One region of the Pseudocitrobacter sp. CD920760 genome, then DNA from elsewhere that is predicted to be linked to it. Evidence: predicted binding sites of a transcription regulator. Region 1 holds the regulator's gene; each other region holds the start of a gene.
What was found. The regulator CRP, encoded in region 1, controls carbon source genes, mostly activating them, when cyclic AMP is high. The targets are predictions, from matches to a motif close to ATGTGANNNNNNTCACAT.
Positions count from the first base shown of each region.

Region 2: a site for CRP is predicted at 4,660-4,677, ahead of deoC (deoxyribose-phosphate aldolase). Genes of this name have one in related genera too.
Region 3: a site for CRP is predicted at 3,515-3,532, ahead of bhsA (multiple stress resistance protein BhsA). Genes of this name have one in related genera too.

Region 1 covers NZ_CM173490.1:4,763,775-4,771,239, reverse strand. Annotated here, with positions in the region: gene argD (bifunctional acetylornithine/succinyldiaminopimelate transaminase) at 1-925, shown strand, start outside; gene AC1MKH_RS22535 (YccS/YhfK family putative transporter) at 918-2,993, opposite strand; gene crp (cAMP-activated global transcriptional regulator CRP) at 3,042-3,674, opposite strand; gene AC1MKH_RS22525 (OsmC family protein) at 3,977-4,381, shown strand; gene AC1MKH_RS22520 (phosphoribulokinase) at 4,513-5,382, opposite strand; gene AC1MKH_RS22515 (YheU family protein) at 5,409-5,627, opposite strand; gene AC1MKH_RS22510 (hydrolase) at 5,624-6,646, opposite strand; gene mdcA (malonate decarboxylase subunit alpha) at 6,896-7,465, shown strand, end outside.
Region 2 covers NZ_CM173490.1:694,699-702,163, reverse strand. Annotated here, with positions in the region: gene AC1MKH_RS03230 (REP-associated tyrosine transposase) at 1-7, opposite strand, end outside; gene deoD (purine-nucleoside phosphorylase) at 190-909, opposite strand; gene deoB (phosphopentomutase) at 1,017-2,240, opposite strand; gene deoA (thymidine phosphorylase) at 2,293-3,615, opposite strand; gene deoC (deoxyribose-phosphate aldolase) at 3,759-4,538, opposite strand; gene AC1MKH_RS03205 (YjjI family glycine radical enzyme) at 4,785-6,335, shown strand; gene AC1MKH_RS03200 (YjjW family glycine radical enzyme activase) at 6,307-7,170, shown strand; gene AC1MKH_RS03195 (NupC/NupG family nucleoside CNT transporter) at 7,165-7,465, opposite strand, start outside.
Region 3 covers NZ_CM173490.1:2,917,023-2,924,487, forward strand. Annotated here, with positions in the region: gene AC1MKH_RS13655 (TonB-dependent siderophore receptor) at 1-1,977, shown strand, start outside; gene ldtC (L,D-transpeptidase LdtC) at 2,117-3,082, shown strand; gene bhsA (multiple stress resistance protein BhsA) at 3,184-3,441, opposite strand; gene AC1MKH_RS13670 (TetR/AcrR family transcriptional regulator) at 3,691-4,326, shown strand; gene AC1MKH_RS13675 (hypothetical protein) at 4,386-4,883, opposite strand; gene AC1MKH_RS13680 (hypothetical protein) at 4,887-5,168, opposite strand; gene AC1MKH_RS13685 (hypothetical protein) at 5,291-5,647, opposite strand; gene AC1MKH_RS13690 (glycine zipper 2TM domain-containing protein) at 5,937-6,476, opposite strand; gene AC1MKH_RS13695 (NAD(P)/FAD-dependent oxidoreductase) at 6,672-7,465, opposite strand, start outside.

The DNA.
Region 1 (7,465 bases):
CGCCGAGCGCGTGGTGTTTATGAACTCCGGTACTGAAGCCAACGAAACCGCGTTCAAACTGGCGCGGTACTACGCCTCTACGCGTCATAGCCCGTACAAAAGTAAGATTATTGCCTTCCACAACGCCTTCCATGGTCGCTCGTTGTTTACGGTTTCCGTCGGCGGTCAGCCGAAATATTCCGATGGCTTTGGCCCAAAACCGGCGGATATCGTCCATGTGCCGTTTAACGATTTGCACGCGGTGGAAGCGGTGATTGACGACCATACCTGCGCGATTGTGGTCGAACCCGTTCAGGGCGAAGGCGGCGTGCTGGCCGCGACGCCGGAATTTTTACAGGGGCTGCGTGACCTGTGCGATAAACATCAGGCGCTGTTGGTGTTTGATGAAGTGCAGAGCGGGATGGGCCGTACCGGTTCGCTGTTCGCCTATATGCACTATGGCGTGACGCCGGATATCCTCACCAGCGCGAAAGCATTGGGCGGGGGTTTCCCGATTAGCGCCATGCTCACTACCGAAGATATCGCCAGCGCATTTCACGTCGGCTCCCACGGCTCGACCTACGGTGGTAACCCGCTGGCGTGCGCCGTGGCGGGTGCGGCATTCGATATTATCAACACGCCGGAAGTGCTGAATGGCGTTCATGCCAAACGCGAGCGTTTTGTGCAACATTTGCAGGATATCGACGCGAAGTATGATGTCTTCAGCGATATTCGCGGCATGGGCCTGCTGATTGGCGCCGAGCTGAAAGAACCGTACAAAGGCCGCGCACGTGAATTCCTTTACGCGGCCGCTGATGCCGGTGTCATGGTGCTGAACGCCGGGCCAGACGTGATGCGTTTCGCGCCATCGCTGGTGGTGGAAGAAAAAGACATCGACGACGGCATGACGCGCTTTGCACAGGCGGTGGCGAAAGTCGTCAGTTGATATGGCGGTTTAGCCAGATACCGTGCCGTGGCCGCTGACGCCATGCCACCGATGAAATGGTGTGCATGGTGTTGAGATGGCCCAGAATACGCTGGAGATGCTGTTCCATGGTGCTGAGTGGCCCGTGGGACAGCGTATCCGGCGACTCCATGATGTTCACATCCCCGCTGCTGCCCGATTCATCATACTCCAGACGTTGCTGGCAGCGTTGCAGGGCGACTTCACACGATTCCAGATAACGTTGCATCAGCTCCGGCGAGAGCGTGTCGTGCTCACGCGCCAGCGTGGTCATGGCGTTGATATGTTCGACGATGAACTGGCTGTGCGTCACCCACAGTTTCATATCTTCCAGATAGTGCGTATTAAAGCCCGGTTCCTGCATCGCCTGATTGAGCGAGTTAAACAAGGCGTTATGCGCCTGGTTGACGCGCATACGTTGATACGCCAGTTTTTCCGCGGAAGGGTCGTCACTCAAAATTAACTGGATCGCTTCCTGATCCGCTTCCAGCGCAGAGTGCGCATTTTTCCGCAGCAGGCCGCTTTGCCACTGCGGCCACAGCCACAGCATGCCGCCGAAGGCAATCAGGCAGCCAATAATGGTGTCGGCGAAACGCGCGACGATAAACTGCTCGCCGTTGAGCGTCAGCAATTGCAGGGTATATACCGCCGTAATGGTGAAACCCACCGTCGCCCAGCCGTAGCTTTTACGAATGATCAGATAGCTTATCAGGGTGATCACCAGCATCGCGGCCAGCGCAAACCCTTCCGGGAAGTGATAATGCAGTGTGGCGGCGGCAATCACCAGCCCCGCCAGGGTGCCCGCCGCACGGTGGAAGATACGCACGCGCGTCGCGCCGTAACCGTTTTGCGTCACCAACAGCACGGTCATTAAGATCCAGTAGGGTTTTGGCAGATGCAGCGCTGCGCCCATCAGGCTGGCGATGCTCAGCATCACGCTTAAACGTGCGGCATTACGCAGCGCGGGCGATTTCAGCGACAGATAGCTTTTCAGCGCCGGGAACAGCGGCAGACGGCGCTCTTTATCAGCCATCAGATTACGCGGATAAAGCGGACGCTGCGAACGCAACACTTTGGCGATGCGGCTGAAGTGCCAGGCGCAGAATTGCCCAACCGGGTTATCGGGATGCTGGCGGGCAATTTTCTCCAGCGCGCCAATTTGCTTATCCATGTTGAAGCGCGTCGGGAAGCGGTGATAGAGAATATCATCGGCCATGACCCGCAGGCGCGCGGCGACGGTTTGCGCGTTCCAGCGAATCACCGCTTCGGCGTGGCTGCGCTCGACCAGTTTTTGCACCTCTTCCGGCTGGTGCAGACTCACCGAAATGTGCTCCTGCAAATCCAGCCCCATCTGGAAGGCGCGCAGCAGGCGCTTGTAATCATTGTGCTGATTGGCCGCCAGCATGTGCATCTGCTGATAGCACTGGGAAATCAGATCGACCACTTTCTGCTGACGATTAAGCAACGGCGGCAGGGCGGTATTGGGGTCGGTATGTTGCGTCAGCAGGCTATATTTGGCTTCGCAGTACTCCGCCAGTTGGCGGTAAAGCAGGCTTAACGACTCGCGTAGCGGTTGTTCACGCCACAGCCAGAACCAAAACCAGTTGAACAACCCGTACCACAGCGTGCCGAGCGCGTAGATCAGTAACGGTTCCCAGATGGGCATATTGCCCGCCAGGCTCAGGGTAAAAATCGCGGCAATTAGCGAGGCCGGAAGCAATCGCCCGTGCAGGGCGCTGATTTCGGCGGTAACGCCCAGCACCATCGCCAGACCGGTGAGAATAAACGGCAGCGGGATATCATCGGCCAACAGCAGTTGCACAATCAGGCTGCAACCGGCGAACAGCGACCCACCGATAATCAGGCGTTTGAAGAAACGTTTATGGGGAGTATCCAGCCCGGCGATGTTGCAGCAGGCAGGCACTAAAGAGAACAGTAAGCCGTGTTGAAGCTGGCCAAGAATCAGGCCGACGGCGACCGGCAAACATAACACCAGCGTTTGCCGCAGTGCATAGTTGACTTCCGGATGGTAAATCAGCCTGCGCCACATACGAGACAAAAACGGCGTATTGCGCGAACAATACGCCGTCAGACGGGATTAACGCGTGCCGTAAACGACGATCGTTTTACCGTGTGCGGAGATCAGGTTCTGATCTTCCAGCATCTTCAGGATACGACCCACGGTTTCACGAGAGCAGCCGACGATCTGACCGATTTCCTGACGGGTGATTTTGATCTGCATACCGTCCGGGTGGGTCATAGCATCCGGCTGTTTTGCCAGATTCAGCAGCGTCTGCGCGATACGACCGGTAACGTCGAGGAACGCCAGGTTGCCCACTTTCTCAGAGGTGACCTGCAGACGGCGCGCCATCTGAGACGAGAGACGCATCAGGATATCCGGGTTAACCTGGATGAGCTGACGGAATTTCTTATAGGAGATTTCAGCCACTTCACAGGCGGTTTTCGCCCGAACCCAGGCGCTACGTTCCTGGCCTTCTTCAAACAGGCCCAGTTCACCGATGAAATCGCCCTGGTTGAGGTAGGAAAGGATCATCTCTTTGCCTTCCTCATCCTTGATGAGTACTGCCACGGAGCCTTTAACGATGTAGTACAGCGTTTCCGCTTTTTCACCCTGGTGAATCAGCGTGCTCTTCGATGGGTACTTATGAATGTGGCAATGAGACAAGAACCATTCGAGAGTCGGGTCTGTTTGCGGTTTGCCAAGCACCATGCGCGGTTATCCTCTGTTATAAGCTATCGCCAGCGGCATAAATCAGGCAGCCACTGGTTGAAATAATATCCTTCCCTCTACCTGGGAAGTTGGTCGTCAAAGATTGTCGCGACCAGTATGTGATGTCCTCTGCATACATGCAGTACGTTTATGTATCTCTGTAGCATCCCGACTGTTTTAGCATAGCTTTTGCCGTGTGTCTCCTGGTGTCTCGCTTCAGCATGACCCAGGTCTACTTCCGTTGCGAGATTTGTTATGTGCGCGTAATCTGACAATAAATTTGCAACTCTGGAGTGACAATTATGCAAGCGCGTGTGAAATGGGTTGAAGGGTTAACCTTCCTGGGTGAGTCGGCTTCCGGGCACCAGATTTTGATGGATGGCAACTCAGGTGATAAAGCGCCAAGCCCGATGGAAATCGTGCTGATGGCAGCGGGCGGCTGTAGCGCCATCGACGTGGTGTCTATTCTGCAAAAGGGCCGTTACGACGTGACCGATTGTGAAGTTAAACTGACGTCTGAACGCCGCGAAGAAGCGCCACGTCTATTCACGCACATTAATCTGCACTTCATTGTGACCGGCAAAGAGCTGAAAGATGCGGCGGTGTCCCGTGCGGTGGACTTGTCCGCTGAGAAATATTGTTCAGTGGCGCTGATGCTGGGCAAAGCGGTGAACATTACCCATTCTTATGAGGTGGTGGAGGGGTAAGTTGAGACACCCCTCACCCTAACCCTCTCCCGCAGGGAGAGGGGACTGACCGTGCGGTGTTCAGGTTCTGCGCTGATTTTCTCCCTCTCCCTGCGGGAGAGGGCCGGGGTGAGGGGCCCAGCCTGCACCCTTCACCCAATCTTCTTCCCTTCCATCAACCGCTGCACCAGCGGCGTCATGATCAATTCCATCGCCAGCCCCATCTTGCCGCCGGGCACTACCAGCGTATTCATATGCGAGATAAACGAGCCCTGCAACATCGCCAGCAGCCACGGGAAATCGATATTATCGAGATTGCGGAAGTGGATCACCACAAAGCTCTCATCCAGCGACGGAATGCCTTTGGCGGCGAAGGGATCGGAGGTATCGACCGTTGGCACACGCTGGAAGTTGAGATGCGTGCGCGAGAACTGCGGGGTGATGTAGTTGATGTAATCTTCCATCGAACGGACCACGGAATCCATCACCGCCTCGCGGGAGTGACCCCGCTCGCTGGTGTCGCGGATCATCTTCTGGATCCACTCCAGGTTTACGATTGGCACCACACCCACCAGTAAATCGACATGCTTTGCCACATCATGATGCGGCGTGACCACGCCGCCGTGCAGCCCTTCATAGAACAGCACGTCGGTCGGCTCAGGCAGCGGTTGCCACGGGGTAAAGGTTCCCGGCACCTGATTCCACGGCACCGCTTCATCATAGGTATGCAGATATTTTCGCGACTGTCCGGTGCCGCTGTGCCCGTACTCGCGGAACGTTTGTTCCAGCAGGCTGAAGTCGTTGGCATCCGGCCCGAAGTAGCTGATATGACGCCCCATATCGCGCGCCTTACGAATAGCTAAGTCCATTTCCGGACGCGTGTAGCGATGAAAGCTGTCGCCTTCCACCTCTGCGGCATGGAGTTTGAGTTGGGCGAAAATCTTGCGGAACGCGAGGCTGGTGGTGGTGGTTCCCGCCCCGCTGGAACCCGTGACGGCGATAACCGGATGTTTGGCAGACATAGCGAACAACTCCCGAGTCGGTAAGATTAACCGCGAAACTGGCTGCGGGGCATAATGTTGACGGTTTCATGAAGTTCCGACCACACCAGTACCGCTTCGCCGCGTTGTAGTTGCTGTTTTACGTCGGCGACCTTTTGCGCAAGTGAACGTTCATATTCACCATAATCGGTGCCTTCACGCAACACAAAGCTTTCAATCAGGTTATCGAGCGTTTCAGCGTCGATGTCTTGCCACGGAATGATCATTTTTCACCTCCAAGCCACGGCATCAGCCAGTCGGGAATACGTCGCTCCAGCCACATTTGCGGGCGGCGGAAGGTGCCGCCGATAAAGCCGACGTGACCGCCATGTTCCGTTAACTGGTATTCGACGCAGGCGGGGAGGGCGTCGGCGTCGGGGATAACGTGGTGATCCATAAACGGATCGTCTTTCGCATGAATAATCAGCGTCGGAATGGCTATCTGATTGAGCAACGGCATGGCGCTACATTGACGATAATAGTCGATAGCGTCGGCGAAACCGTGAATTTTGGCAGTAATCAGGTCATCAAATTCACGGATTTTGCGCACGCGCTTCAACTGGCGCAAATCGACCGGCAGCGTGCCGGGATACGCCGCCAGTTTGCGCGAGGCGTTGCCTTTTAACAGGTTCAGCAAATAGCGCTGATACACCCGCGAAAAGCCCTTTTCCATATGATAGCTACAGGCTTCCAGCACAAATGGCGCGGAGACAATCACCGCAGCATCCAGCGGAACCGTAGGGCCTTCTTTCGCCAGCAGGCAGGCGAGCATGTTGCCGCCGAGTGAATAACCGACCGCCGCCGTGGGCGCATCGCCCAGTTCCTGCTTCAGCCAGTTTAAAAACCAGGTGCCGTCTTCTGTTTCACCAGAGTGATAAATACGGTTAAGGCGATTTGGTTCGCCGCTGCAGCCGCGAAAGTGCATTACCACGCCGAGCCAGCCGCGTTCCTTCGCCGCCTGAATCAGACCGTGCGCATAGGGGCTGTGCAGGCTGCCTTCCAGACCGTGGAATACGACCAGACGCGGCTTGTGCTTCGCCTGCATTGGGTCTTCGCTCCAGGCGATATCCAGAAAGTCGCCGTCCGGTAAATCGAGGCGCTGCCAGTGCGGCGTAAAGTGTAGCCGACGGCGGATGAGCCTCGGCAGCATGGTTTGCAGGTGCGGGTTGCTGACGCCGGGCATCGGGCGAAATGATGAGGAGTCGTCCTGCGGGACAGCAAACTCTGCGGGAGTAATTTGGGCCATAACGTTGCGATGTTCTCTTTTAATCTGCTGACTACTATACCGTCACTTTTTGATTGTGTTTAAGAAAATGGGCGGTGGTAGCCTCTTTTACCCCTTTTTGAGTTGACCTGCGTCACAAATTTTTAATGTGATTATTACTCTCAAGCTAATGATTCCTTCCTAAGCTTAATTGATGACTTTCTCACCAGGGTTCAGACTCTTCTTAGTGTTAAGCAAATCAAAATGATTCGCTGAATCAGGAGGTTAATAATGTTATCTGGGCAAACACCCGCACGGGTATGGAACACGCGACGCACTGAGAAACAGCGCCGCCTGGCGTCTGTACCGGTGCAGGGCAAGGTGCTACCGACGGCAGACCTTGTCGCAATGCTGGAAAAACTGATCGCCCCGGGCGACAGAGTGGTATTAGAAGGGAATAACCAAAAACAGGCAGATTTCCTGTCTCGTTCCCTTGCTGAAGTGAACCCGCAGATTGTTCACGACCTGCATATGATCATGCCAAGCGTCGGTCGCAGTGAACACCTCGACATTTTCGAGAAAGGCATCGCCCACAAGCTGGACTTCTCTTTCTCCGGTACGCAGAGCCTGCGTATTTCGCAACTGCTGGAAGATGGCTTGCTGGAAATCGGGGCGATTCACACCTACATCGAACTCTACTCCCGCCTCTATGTTGACCTGGCCCCGAACGTGGCGCTGATTGCCGGTTTTAAAGCCGACAGCAAAGGCAACCTTTACACCGGCGCCAGTACTGAAGATACGCCAGCACTGGTTGAAGCAGCCGCCTTCCACGACGGTATCGTCATCGCTCAGGTGAACGAA
Region 2 (7,465 bases), 1.2 Mb from region 1:
TCGACATTTTGTTTATCTCCATAAACAAAAAATCAAACGTAGCGTGCAGAAAATAAAAAGCAATTGGGTGGGGAAATAACAGGAAGGGAGTTCGCAATTTCGCGGTAAAAATGCCGGATGGCGGCTGCGCCTTATCCGGCCTACACCGTAGGCCCGGTAAGCGAAGCGCCACCGGGCACCACAGGCACCTTACTCCTGGTCGCCCAGCAGTACAGATTCCAGCGCGATTTTGATCATGTCATTGAACGTGGTCTGACGTTCAGCGGCAGTGGTCTGCTCGTGGGTACGGATATGGTCAGACACGGTGCAGATGGTCAGCGCTTTCGCGCCAAACTCTGCTGCCACACCGTAGATGCCCGCCGCTTCCATCTCGATCCCCAGAATGCCGTATTTTTCCATCACGTCGAACATTTGCGGGTCCGGCGTGTAGAACAGGTCTGCGGAGAAGATGTTACCCACGCGCGCATCAACGCCCAGTGCTTTCGCTGCGTCTACCGCGTTACGCACCATACCGAAGTCAGCAATCGCTGCAAAGTCGTGATCTTTAAAGCGCAGACGGTTTACTTTAGAGTCGGTGCACGCGCCCATACCGATAACTACGTCACGCAGTTTTACGTCCGGGCGCACCGCGCCGCAGGAACCCACGCGAATGATTTTCTTCACACCGAAATCGGTGATCAGCTCTTTGGTGTAGATGGAGCAGGACGGGATACCCATGCCGTGGCCCATTACGGAGATTTTGCGGCCCTTGTAGGTACCGGTGAAGCCCAGCATGCCGCGAACGTTGTTCACTTCACGCACGTCTTCGAGGAAAGTTTCAGCAATGTGCTTCGCACGCAGCGGGTCGCCTGGCATCAAAACTACGTCAGCGAAATCGCCCATTTCTGCGTTAATGTGTGGGGTAGCCATCGTTTTATCCTTTTATTAATTGTTAATGCCCGATGGCGGCTACGCCTTATCGGGCCTACAAAAACAGAATCGTAGGCCCGGTAAGCGCAGCGCCACCGGGCAAGCAATCACAGCATGTTTTTACCGTATTCCATCGGTGACGTACCGAAGTACGTCGCCAGCGTCTGGCCGATATCCGCAAACGTTTCGCGGTGGCCGAGCGAACCCGGTTTCACTTTCGGGCCATAAACCAGTACCGGGATGTGTTCACGGGTATGGTCGGTGCCCTGCCAGCTTGGGTCGCAGCCGTGGTCAGCGGTCAGGATCAGAATGTCATCTTCCCCTACCAGCTCCATCAGCTCCGGCAGACGGCGGTCGAACAGCTCAAGACCCGCAGCATACCCCGCGATATCGCGACGGTGACCCCAGGAAGAGTCGAAATCAACGAAGTTAGTGAAGACAATGGTCTTATCGCCCGCTTCTTTCATCTCTTTGATGGTCGCGTCAAACAGCGCATCCAGCCCGGTGGCTTTCACTTTTTTGGTGATACCGCAGTTAGCGTAGATATCCGCGATTTTACCCACGGACACCACGTGGCCGTCTTTCTCATCAACCAGTTTCTGCAACACGGTCGGCGCTGGCGGTTCTACAGCCAGGTCGTGACGGTTGCCGGTACGCTGGAAGTTACCGGCTTTGTCGCCGATAAACGGACGCGCAATCACGCGGCCAATGTTGTAACCGCCTTCGGTCAGCTCTTCACGGGCGATTTCACACAGCTCGTAAAGTTTATCCAGGCCATACGTCTCTTCGTGGCAGGCAATCTGGAACACGGAGTCGGCGGAGGTGTAGAAAATCGGCTTACCGGTTTTCATGTGCTCTTCGCCCAGCTCGTCCAGAATCACGGTACCGGAAGAGTGGCAGTTACCCAGGTAACCCGGCAGGTTCGCGCGTTTTACCAGTTTATCCAGCAACTCCTGCGGGAAACTGTTTTGGTGGTCGCTAAAGTAGCCCCACTCGAACAGAACCGGCACGCCAGCGATTTCCCAGTGACCCGACGGGGTGTCTTTACCGGAAGAGAGTTCATGCGCCCACGCGTACGCGCCAACGACTTCTGCATTGCCGTCCATACCCGCGGCGATTTTACCGGTAGAACCCTCATGCGCTTTCACCAGGCCCAGGCGGGTCAGGTTAGGCAGGTTCAGCGGGCCTTTACGGCCATTGTCAGCCTCACCTTTGGCGCAGGCTTCTGCGATATGGCCCATTGTATCCGCACCGACATCGCCAAAGCGGTCGGCATCTTCAGTTGCGCCGATACCAAAGGAGTCCAGCACCATAATAAATGCACGTTTCATCTTGTTCTCCATACATCTTGCGCTGCAAAAAAGCGATCAGATCAGTATATCGCTATTCAGTGATTCGACGATAGACTGTCGGTGTAATTTCTGGCGCTTTGTCGTCAAGGCGAATGGCCGCTTTGACGGCTTTCGCCGCTTCCTGCCAGCTGTTTTCATCTTTCGCGTGAATGACCGCCAGCGGACGCTGTCCGTCAACGCTGTCACCCAGACGAATCATGTCGGTCAGGCCGACGCTGTAATCGAGTGTATCGGAAGCCTGGCGGCGTCCGCCGCCCATCGCCACCACCGCCATACCGAGCGCGCGGGTATCCATCGCGCCGACAAAGCCTTCGGTGTCAGCATATACCGCTTTGCTGAGCATCGCGGTCGGCAGGTATTTCGCGTAGTTTTCCACGAAATCAGTCGGGCCTTTCTGCGCTGCCACCATCCGGCCAAATACGTCTGCCGCTTTGCCGTTATCCAGCACCGCCTGCAATTTGGCGCGTGCTTCTGCGTCGTCTTTGGCAAGCTTGCCGGAAATCAGCATTTCCACGCACAATGCCATGGTGACGTCAAACAGACGCGGGTTGCGATATTCGCCGGTCAGGAACTGCACCGCTTCGCGTACTTCGACGGCGTTACCCGCACTGGAAGCCAGCACCTGGTTCATGTCGGTCAGCAGCGCGGTTGTGCGCACGCCTGCGCCGTTGGCCACGCCAACAATCGCTTCGGCCAGCGCCTGAGAAAGTTCGTAGGTCGGCATAAATGCGCCGCTGCCCACTTTCACATCCATCACCAGCGCATCGATACCTTCAGCCAGTTTTTTGGCGAGGATGGACGCGGTGATAAGCGGAATGGAGTCCACCGTCGCGGTAATGTCGCGCGTGGCATAAAAACGTTTATCCGCCGGTGCGAGCGAGCTGGTCTGCCCAATGATCGCCACACCCACGTCTTTAATAATTTCACGGAAACGGTCATCGCTTGGGAAAATATCAAACCCAGGGATCGCTTCCAGTTTGTCCAGCGTACCGCCGGTATGCCCCAGGCCACGCCCGGAGATCATCGGAATGTAGCCACCACATGCGGCAACCATCGGCCCCAGCATCAGTGAAGTGACATCGCCTACACCGCCGGTGGAATGTTTATCAACAATCGGGCCATTAAGGTTAAGGCTTTTCCAGTCCAGAACGGTTCCTGAATCACGCATGGCCATGGTCAGCGAGACGCGCTCTTCAATAGCCATATCGTGGAAGAAAATGGTCATCGCCAGAGCAGCAATTTGCCCTTCTGAAATGGTGTTATCGCGAATGCCATTGATAAAGAAACGAATCTCTTCGTCGCTTAATGCGTGACCATCGCGTTTTTTACGAATGATTTCTTGTGCGAGAAACAAGGTAACCTCCCTGAGGAAAAGAGTATGAAGGCGGTTTTTGCCCGTCAGCATTGCCGGATGGCGGCTGTCGCCATATCCGGCCTACGAGACGTAACTACCCGTAGGCCTGATAAGCGCAGCGCATCAGGCGCAAAGCATCTTACTTAGTAGCTGCTTGCGCTTTTACCGTCGCCGTGACCGAGTGCTTTCAGCAGGCTCGCCAGCAGGCTGGATGCGCCGAAACGGTAGTGGCGGGAATCCGCCCAATCTGCGCCGAACAGTTCGTCGGCAATCGCCAGGAACTGCTGTGCGTCTTCCGCACTGCGTACGCCGCCCGCCGGTTTGAAACCAACGGTTTTAGATACGCCCATATCACGGATCACTTCCATCATGATGCGCGCGCTTTCCGGGGTGGCGTTAACCGGCACTTTACCGGTAGACGTTTTGATGAAGTCCGCGCCCGCTTTAATCGCGATTTCAGACGCTTTACGAATCAGCGCTTCTTCTTTCAGTTCGCCGGTTTCGATGATCACTTTCAGCAGTACGTTTGCCGCAGCACAGGCGTCTTTACAGGCTTTCACCAGGTCGAAGCCAACCTGCTCGTTGCCAGCAATCAGTGCGCGGTACGGGAAGACCACGTCAACTTCGTCAGCACCGTAGGCGATTGCCGCGCGGGTTTCAGCCAGCGCAATATCGATATCGTCGTTACCGTGCGGGAAGTTAGTGACGGTGGCGATGCGGATATCCGGCGTGCCCTGCTCGTTCAGGGTTTTACGCGCAATCGGGATAAAACGCGGGTAGATGCAGACCGCTGCCGTGTTGCCGACCGGGGTTTTCGCCTGATGACACAGCGCAATCACTTTCGCATCAGTGTCGTCTTCATTCAGGGTGGTCAGGTCCATCAGTTTTAATGCACGCAGGCTGCTTGCCGTTAAATCAGTCATTTTGTTCTCCGACTTTAAAATTTCACCTTGCGGGTATGTGACTATTGTAACACCGACCCGCACTCACACTTCGACACTCATCACAGTTAATGAAACACACCTAAAAGTTTGCATAACCATAATGAGACATTAATCAAACTTCTCATTCTTTCAGCGCAAGAAAACACGTGGATCGCCGTATGGGATCAAAAGATCGCTACGCGCTTTTTCCTACACTTCGCCCATCTCTCGCCTGAGGAACACACCATGCCAACATCAACCTCTTCATCGGTGCTGCAACAGTGCCAGAAAATTGTGACAAGCCCTGTTTTAAGCCCGGAACAGAAACGCCATTTTCTGGCGCTGGAGGCGGAAAACGCACTGCCTTATCCGGCGCTGACGCCCGCTGCGCAAGCCGCGCTGGCGGAGGGCGTTATCTGCGATATGTTCGAAGGTCATGCCCCTTATAAACCGCGTTACGTGCTGCCGGACTACGCGCGTTTTCTGGCACACGGTTCAGAATGGCTGGAGCTGGAAGGCGCTCAGGATTTAGACGATGCGCTCTCTTTGCTCACCATTCTTTATCACCACGTTCCTTCCGTCACCGCCATGCCGGTGTTCCTCGGTCATCTTGATGCGCTTCTGATGCCGTATGTTAGAATTCTAACACAAGAAGAAATCAATAGCCGAATAAAACGTTTCTGGCGCTATCTCGATCGCACGCTCCCGGATGCCTTCACACATGTGAATATTGGCCCCGCCGACACACCAATAACGCGCGCCATTCTCCGTGCAGATGCTGAACTGAAGCAGGTCGCGCCGAATCTCACCTTTATCTACGATCCGAAAATCACCCCAGACGATCTGCTGCTGGAAGTCAGCAAAAATATCTGCGAGTGCAGCAAACCCCACATCGCCAACGGACCGATAAATGATAATATTTTCACAAAAGGTCACTATGGCATCGTGAGCTGTTACAACAGCCTGCCAATGGCGGGCGGCGGCAGTACGCTGGTACGCCTCAATTTGCAGGAGGTGGCAAAGCGCAGCGCCTCAACTGAAGCGTTCTTTAGCCAGACGCTGCCGCACTACTGCCAGCAGCAAATCGACATCATCGACGCCCGCTGCGCCTTCCTCTATGAGCAGTCGCACTTCTTTGATCATAGCTTCCTGGTGGCAGAAGGTCTGATCGACCCCGATCGTTTTGTGCCCATGTTTGGCATCTACGCGCTGGCAGAAGCGGTCAATATTCTCTGCGAGAAAGACGGTCTTAGCGCCCGCTATGGCAAAGATCCTCAGGCCAACGCGCTGGGCTATCGCATCAGTGAACAACTCGCGGAATTTGTCGCGAACACCCCCGTACGCTATGGCTGGCAGCAGCGTGCGATGCTGCATGCGCAATCGGGGATCAGCTCCGATATCGGCACCACGCCGGGTGCGCGTCTGCCTTACGGCGATGAGCCCGATCCGGTGAGTCATCTGCTGGCGGTTGCGCCGCATCACGCGCATTATCCGGCAGGGATCAGCGATATCCTGACGCTCGATGAAACGGTGAAACGTAATCCGCAGGCGGTGATGCAGCTTTGCCTGGGCGCGTTTAAGGTTGGGATGCGTGAGTTTAGCGCTAACGTCAGCGGTAACGATCTGGTTCGCGTCACGGGCTACATGGTGCGTTTGTCAGATCTGGAAAAGTACCGCGCCGATGGCTCGCGGACGAATACCACCTGGCTGGGTGAAGAAGCCGCGCGCAATACGCGCATTCTGGAACGCCAACCGCGAGTGGTCAGCCATGAACAGCAGATGCGCTTTAGTCAGTAAAATCATCCCCTTCTCGTGCGTGGATGGGCCAGGTAGCCGCCTGGCCCTGTTCCTGCAAGGGTGTAATCTGCGCTGTAAAAACTGCCATAACCCATGGACGATGGGCCGTTGTAACGATTGTGGCGAATGCGTGCTGCACTGCCCGCACGAGGCGCTTTCTGTTCAGAGTGGACGCGTTTACTGGCAGGAGGATGCCTGTCAGCAATGCGACACCTGCCTGCAAATGTGCCCTCAGCAGGCAACGCCGATGGCCCAACTCTGGAGCATAGATCAGATTCTCCAGCAGATTACCCGCGCCGCGCCGTTTATTGAGGGCATCACCGTCAGCGGCGGCGAGGCCACCACGCAGTTACCGTTCGTCTGCGCGCTGTTTGAACAGATTCGCCAGTCGCCGGCCTTGCGCCATCTCACCTGCCTGCTAGACAGCAACGGCGAGCTGTCTACCGCTGGCTGGGAAAAATTGCGTCCGCTGTGCGACGGCGTGATGGTTGATTTAAAAGCCTGGGGTGAAACCACGCATCAGTCGCTGACCGGGCGAAGCAATCAACGCATCAAAGTGAGCATTCGCTGGCTGGCAGAGCGTGGCCTACTGGCGGAATTGCGTTTGCTGGTTATTCCGCAACAAACTGATTATCTGAAAGAAATAGAGGCGCTAAGCGCATTTATTCGCGATCTGGGTAAGGTGCCGGTGCGGCTGAATGCGTTTCATGCGTATGGGGTATACGGCGAGGCAAAAACGTGGCGCAGCGCCGGGCCAGACGATATTGAAGCGCTGGCGCAGGCGCTGCGGGCCAGAGGGATAACGCAGATTATCCCTCCGGCGCTGTATTTATAGTGCGAGGAATACCCCGGCGATGGTGGCGCTCATCAGGTTCGAGAGCGTCCCCGCCGCTACCGCGCGCAGGCCAAGCTGGGCGATATCCTGGCGACGGCTCGGTGCCATGCCGCCTAATCCGCCAATCAGAATCGCAATTGACGACAGGTTAGCAAAGCCGCAAAGGGCAAACGAAATAATCGCCTTCGAATGCGCAGAAATGACCTGTAACCCGGCAGCGGCCACTTCAGCATCCGGCTTCAGGTATGCGCCGAAGTTCATGTAAGCCACGAATTCGTTAATGATCAGTTTCTGG
Region 3 (7,465 bases), 1.8 Mb from region 1:
TATCAACCACTGAGCACCTCTACCGCCACACTCACATCGATGCCGATGCTGGATATTCCGCAGGTCGTGAATACGGTCAGCGATCAGGTACTCACCGATCAGCATGCCACTACGCTTGATGAAGCGTTATATAACGTCGCCAACGTGGTGCAAACCAATACTCTCGGCGGGACGCAGGATGCGTTTACCCGTCGAGGCTTCGGCGCCAACCGCGACGGTTCGATAATGACCAACGGCCTGCGTACCGTGTTGCCCCGCAGCTTCAACGCCGCCACGTCACGCGTGGAAGTGCTGAAAGGCCCCTCCTCTACGCTGTACGGAATTCTCGACCCTGGCGGGTTGATTAACGTCGTGACCAAACGCCCGGAACAACAATTTGCAGGCGAGATGTCTGCCACCTCCAGCAGCTTTGGCGGCGGTACCGGGCAGCTTGATGTGACCGGTCCGATTGAAGGCACGCGGCTGGCTTATCGGTTAATTGGCGAATATCAGCACGAAGATTACTGGCGTAATTTTGGCAAGGAACAGAGCAGCTTTATCGCCCCTTCCCTGACCTGGTTTGGCGACGATGCGACGGTTAACGTGTCGTACTCGCACCGCAACTATCGCACGCCGTTCGATCGCGGCACCATTTTTGACCTCGATACCGGGCACGCGGTGAAGGTTTCGCGCAAGGAGCGTTTCGATGAGCCTTACAATGAAACCAACGGTGAGTCGGATCTGGCGCAACTGAATGCCGAGTATCGCCTCAACCCCGAATGGACGGCGCGTTTTGATTACAGTTTCAGCCAGGATAAATATGACGACAACCAGGCGCGCGTGACGGCCTATGACTCCGCCACCGGCGATCTGACGCGCCGCGTCGATGCCACGCAGGGATCAACCCAGCGGATGCACAGCACGCGGGCAGATCTTCAGGGCAATATTGTGATTGGTGGTTTCTATAACGAGCTTTTGACCGGCGTAGCGTATGAAAATTACGATCTGCTGCGTACGGACATGATTCGCTGTAAGAATGTAAAAGGATTCAATATCTACAACCCGGTATATGGGACGGTAGGAAAATGTACCACCGTTTCTGAATCCGACAGCGATCAGCGCATCAAACAGGAGAGCTACGCGACCTACGTTCAGGACGCGTTATATCTGACTGATAAATGGATTGCCGTGGCGGGCGCGCGTTACCAGTACTACACGCAATATGCCGGGAAAGGTCGTCCGTTTAACGTTAATACCGACAGCCACGATGAAAAACTGACGCCGAAATTTGGCCTGGTGTATAAGCTATCGCCCTCGGTATCACTGTTCGGCAACGTGTCGCAGGCCTTTATGCCGCAGTCATCCATCGCCAGCTATATCGGTAACCTGCCGCCGGAAGAGTCAACTGCCTATGAACTGGGTGCGAAATTCGATCTGTTCGATGGCGTGACCGCCAACATCGCGCTGTTTGATATTCATAAGAAAAACGTGCTCTATACCGAAGACGTGGGTGACGAAACTGTTGCTAAAACCGCAGGCAAGGTGCGCTCGCGCGGTGTCGAAGTGGATGTTGCAGGTTCACTAACGGAAAACCTCAACGTGATTGCCAGCTATGGCTACACGGATGCGAAAGTGCTGGAAGACCCGGACTATGCAGGTAAACCACTGCCAAACGTGCCGCGCCACACCGGTTCGCTGTTCCTGACCTATGACTTCAACAACGTTATCGACAGCAATACGCTGACCGTCGGCGGTGGCGGCCATGCGGTGAGCCGCCGCAGCGGCACCAACGGCGCGGATTATTACCTGCCGGGCTATGCGGTAGCCGATGTTTTCGCGGCGTACAAAATGAAGCTGAAATATCCGGTCACCTTGCAGGTTAATGTTAAAAATCTGTTTGATAAAACGTACTACACCTCTTCCATCGCCACGAACAATCTGGGCAACCAGATTGGCGATCCGCGAGAAGTGCAGTTCACGGTCAAAATGGCGTTCTGAACCGTCTGGCAGCCCTTGCGGCAAGGGCTGCCTCATACGAAATATTTACACATACTTGCAATCGCCCTTCACTTCCCGACACTTCCAGCAATCATAATATCCGTTTATGTTTTAGCGACTTGTTAACTGGATGAACATGATGAGTAAACAAAGACGTTTTACGCGCTGGGCAATGGGCATCGCGCTTGCCGCAACCGTTGCGTGGAGCCTGCCCGTTTCCGCCAATACCTGGCCGCTGCCAACCAACGGTAGCCGTCTCGTCGGCGAAAACCGCTATCACGTGGTTGAAAATGACGGCGGCTCGCTGGAGGCAATCGCTAAAAAGTATAACGTCGGTTTCCTGGCGTTATTGCAGGCAAACCCTGGCGTAGACCCGTACGTTCCGCGTGCAGGCAGCGTGCTGACCATTCCACTGCAAACGCTTTTACCGGACGTGCCGCGTGAAGGTATCGTCATCAATCTGGCGGAATTGCGCCTCTATTACTACGCACCAGGAAGCAACAAGGTAACCGTCTATCCTATCGGCATTGGCCAGTTAGGCGGGGATACGGTAACGCCAACCATGGTGACCACTGTATCGGACAAACGTGCCAACCCGACCTGGACACCCACGGCAAACATTCGCGCGCGCTATAAAGCACAGGGCATTATTTTGCCTGCGGTGATGCCCGCCGGTCCGGATAACCCGATGGGCCATCACGCCATTCGCTTAGCAGCTCAGGGCGGCGTTTATCTGCTGCACGGAACGAACGCCGACTTCGGTATCGGCATGCGCGTTAGCTCCGGCTGTATTCGCCTGCGTGACGGTGATATCCGCAGCTTGTTTGAGAAAGTGACGCCGGGCACCAAAGTGAATATCATCAACACGCCGATTAAAGCCTCGGTTGAACCGGGGGGCGTACATCTGGTTGAAGTTCACCAGCCACTGTCGAAACATATCGATGATGACCCGAAAACGCAGCCTATTGTGCTGAATGAGACGATGAGTGCGTTTAAAGAGAAGGCACAGACGAATACGGATGTGATGAACTATGCGATGGAGCTGCGCTCCGGCATGCCGGTTGACGTCACCCGCCATCACGTTGCGCAAGAGCAGTCGATGTAACGCTGATTCCAGACAGGCAAAAGCCCTGAGTGATGCGATCACTCAGGGCTTTTTTTATGGCAGTGGCTTATTTAAAACGGCATTAATGAGGGAGTTAATGCTTATTTATAAATAACAGCCGTACCGTGCAGGTTGTTCGGACCACTTACGGAAGTGATACGGAACGATTTAGCGCCCATTTCGTCTGCTTTCTGAGACAGCTGATCTTCCAGGGAAGCCAGGTTCGGGCCTGCTGATGCCGCGATGGTACCGACTTTATGCTGATCCGCCGGGGTAGATTGAACTTCAACCGCAGCGAAACTTGCGAATGACAGAGAACTCAGAACAGCGGCGAGAGCCAGAGTTTTTACGTTTTTCATGATTATGACCTATGCAGATGAACTATGATGTAGAGCAAACTTTATTAACTTAACGATCGATAAGGTAATGATAATGAGATCTGGATCACTCGTCAACATGATTTTTATAACGATCATTTAAATAATTAAAATCAGCCTATTTTTCATACCCATATGAATTATTTATTTTTGGGAATTCACCGCTGGCAGCCTGAAGCGATTATTTTTATAATGAGCGTTCACTAAAACCGAAAGAGGTACAACGGCACTATGACAACTGAGACGCAAAGTTGCGCTAAAAAGGGCCGTGGTCGACCAAAAGTATTTGACCGGGAAGCAGCGCTGGATAAAGCAATGACGCTTTTCTGGCAGCATGGCTACGAAGCCACGTCACTCTCCGATCTCGTAGAGGCCACGGGCGCAAAAGCACCTACCCTGTATGCAGAATTCGTGAATAAAGAGGGGCTCTTCCGCGCCGTTCTCGATCACTACATCGCTCACTTCGCCGCAAAACATGAAGCGAAGCTCTGTTGTGATGACAAGTGTGTGGATGAGGCGCTGAAAGATTACTTCACCGCTGTCGCGACCTGCTACACCAGTAAAGACACTCCGGCGGGCTGCTTTATGATTAACACGTCCGCCGCGCTGGCGGCGTCGTCAAAAGAGATAGCCAAAACCATTAAATCCCGCCACGCCGTTCAGGAACAAACCCTGCGCGAGTTTTTACAGCATCGTCAGGAGAAAGGTGAAATTCCGGCCGGGAAAGATGTAAATGAGCTGGCGCTGTTCTTAAGCTGTGTATTGCAGGGTATGTCGATTAGCGCGCGCGAAGGCGCGAGCTTTGACACGTTGATGCAGATTACCCGCACGACGCTGGGTCTGTGGCCGCATATGTTGGGTGAGTGATTTTCTGGCAATAGGATAACGGTTGAGACGGGGAGCGATGGTATGTGAAGAACTCCCCGTTACACAGCATCAAGTGACATTGGCTGATAATTATCAGGTCCAATCCGTTTGTCTTTATCTGGTGGTTCTTTTTCTTCATTAAATTGCTCCTTTAACGCCAAAACAGTCGCAAAATTAAGTCGTTCACAAAATTTTTGATTAGCTATTTTACACTGACTGGAAGAGAGAAATTGAAGTTTTTCAAGGTCTTCCTTATCCGTATAAGTGCTAATATGACTAAGGATATAATCCGCTAAAGGTGGTCTGGCTTTAATTAGAGGCGATAACTCCTCAAGTCTGTACCATTCATCAACCAGCAGTCTCGCAATTCGGTCTGACGTTCCTTCGAGGATGTAACCATCATCACAATTGCGATAACGTGTATAGAAATCGTCTACGGCTCGCCAGGATGTTAGCGTGTCCATCGCGATGTCGGCTTTATCAAAGATTTGCGAGGGACATAACGCCGCATTAGGGGAGAACGCAGAGAGTGTTAAGATGAAAAATAATGTATTCATTTGTTATGGCATCCTCATCAGCATTTCTTTAAGTCTGATGTTTAAAATTAAGTCATCATTACAGTCCAATGGTGATAAATCATTAAGTGCTGGTATCTTCCTCTCTATCCATTTAAGATAATAATATTTCCCAACCTTGCCATAAATAACACTGGATAATGCCAAATCGCCATTGAACTCATTTGATAATTTTACCACATCCTCTAAGCCCTGATACTTTTCATATAATTTTGACAATGCTGCCCAGTCATTATCACCAGAATAATATTGCTCAAGACCACTCATTACCCCCCCTATCAATTCTGTTTTAATTGTGCAAAAAAACATACTTCTGATGATCTTGCCATGGTATCACATTCAGCATGATGAATTCATTAACGCATTCTCTTCTGAGGGCTGTTTATTTATTATTTAAAGAATTCATCTTTAATCCTGAAAAATAAAATAAATAAAAACCCCACATTAAACATCAATTTGTATCCTTTAGAAACAACCCCTTTGTTGTTAATAAAACCGCCAAGAAATGACTTGCTTACATTCTGTTGATTATAGCTTTGATGGAAGGATGCCACATTATCGACGCCGGAATCAATAATTGAGAACGCGAAGAAATATAAAAAAATATAAGCCGCAACCCAGCCACTCACTTCTGACCACACTTGAAGTTCTGCATCTTGTAGCCACACACTGACTTGCATAAACAAGAGACACCCAATTAAACCCCAAAACATTCTACATATTCTGTGGGTATTATTTTGATCCATTATATTACCTTCGCTAGCCTCAGTTGCTGGATACGAAATAACCTTACTGAACAGTCGTGTCTGCACGCCAGTTACTTAACACAGGGGGCTTCTGCTACCGCCCCCCCTGACGCCACCACGCGGCATTCTGCGTGTCTGTATTCTACAAAAAGGCCATCATCTCCGGTGTGATTCTTCCACGTCCCACGCATATTTCGGAATCCATAAAGATGCCCTTACCCATCCTGTGCACAAAAAAAAGCCCCTCAGCCTGAGCGAATGAGGGGCTAAAACAACATTAACGCTATTTTTACGTTTTGTTAGTCAGGACCAATTGGCCATTATTATCCAGCGGAATTTGCGTTCCCGGATCTTTATCCATACGGATTTTCCCCTGCTGGTCGCCAATTTTATACGTCACGTCATACCCAAGCATTTTCTCGGATTTGTCATACACGGTTTTGCAGCGTTTCTGAGTGCTGGTGTAGGTATCATTATCCTGCATCGAGCCCTGGATCTGATTTCCGGCGTAGCCGCCGCCTAATGCCCCGACCACCGTGGCAACGTCTTTCCCGCGCCCACCGCCAAACTGGTGACCAATCACGCCGCCAGCGACAGCGCCGAGCACGGAACCGGTGATACGGTTTTCATCCTGTACCGGACGGCGATGGGTCACGGCCACATTGCGGCACTCTTCGCGCGGGGTTTTCACGGTTTCCTTAATAGGCTTAGCCGAAATCACCTGCGCGTACTGCGGGCCACGGTCGAACACGTTCAGGCTGGCGACTGCCGCCACGCCAAGCGCGGCTGCGACGCCAATCCCTATACCCGCCAACATCGATTTATTCACGGGAGATCCTCCTTTGTTGCTGATAGTAACAATTCTGCAACTTGACGAGGGGGTTAGCAAATGAGAAAGCGGATGAAAAGTGCGAGATAAAACCACAAACCAGCGTGATTCAGAGGAGTCTTAGCGGGAATTACCGTTAGTCATCGAACAATCTGCTGAAAACGGCCCGACTGAGCGTCGGGCCGGAATATTATATTAGTGCAGTTTCAGGCGCGGGCGGATAACGCGGTTGATACTGCCGACCAGCATCATCAGGCCGGTTTTGATGTAGCCGTGCAGCGCAATCTGGTGCATACGGTATAGCGAGATATACACCATACGCGCAATGCGACCTTCAACCATCATCGAACCGCGCATCAGGTTGCCCATCAGGCTGCCGACCGTCGAGTAGTTCGAAAGTGAAACCAGCGAGCCGTGATCTTTATAAGAATACGGTTTCAGCTCTTTGCCCTTCATCTGCGCCAGAATGTTATTCAGGGCGCAGGTTGCCATCTGGTGCGCAGCCTGAGCGCGCGGCGGCACAAAACCACCTTCCGGACGCGCGCAGGACGCACAGTCACCAATTGCAAAAATGTCTGCATCTCGCGTGGTCTGCAACGTCGGCTCAACCACCAGCTGGTTGATACGGTTGGTTTCCAGGCCGCCAATCTCTTTCATAAAGTCTGGCGCTTTGATGCCTGCTGCCCACACCATCAGGTCGGCCTGAATATATTCGCCGTCTTTGGTATGCAGGCCACCTTCATCAGCGCTGGTGACCATGGTCTGCGTCAGGACGCGTACGCCCATTTTGGTCAGCTCGTTGTGAGCGGCGCCGGAAATACGCGGCGGCAGCGCAGGCAGAATACGTTCGCCCGCTTCCACCAGCGTAACGTTCAACGCGTCGTTGGTCAGGCCTTTGTAGCCGTAGCTGTGCAGCTGTTTCACCGCGTTGTGCAGTTCAGCAGAAAGCTCGACGCCCGTTGCCCCGCCGCCAACGATGGCGATGTTGA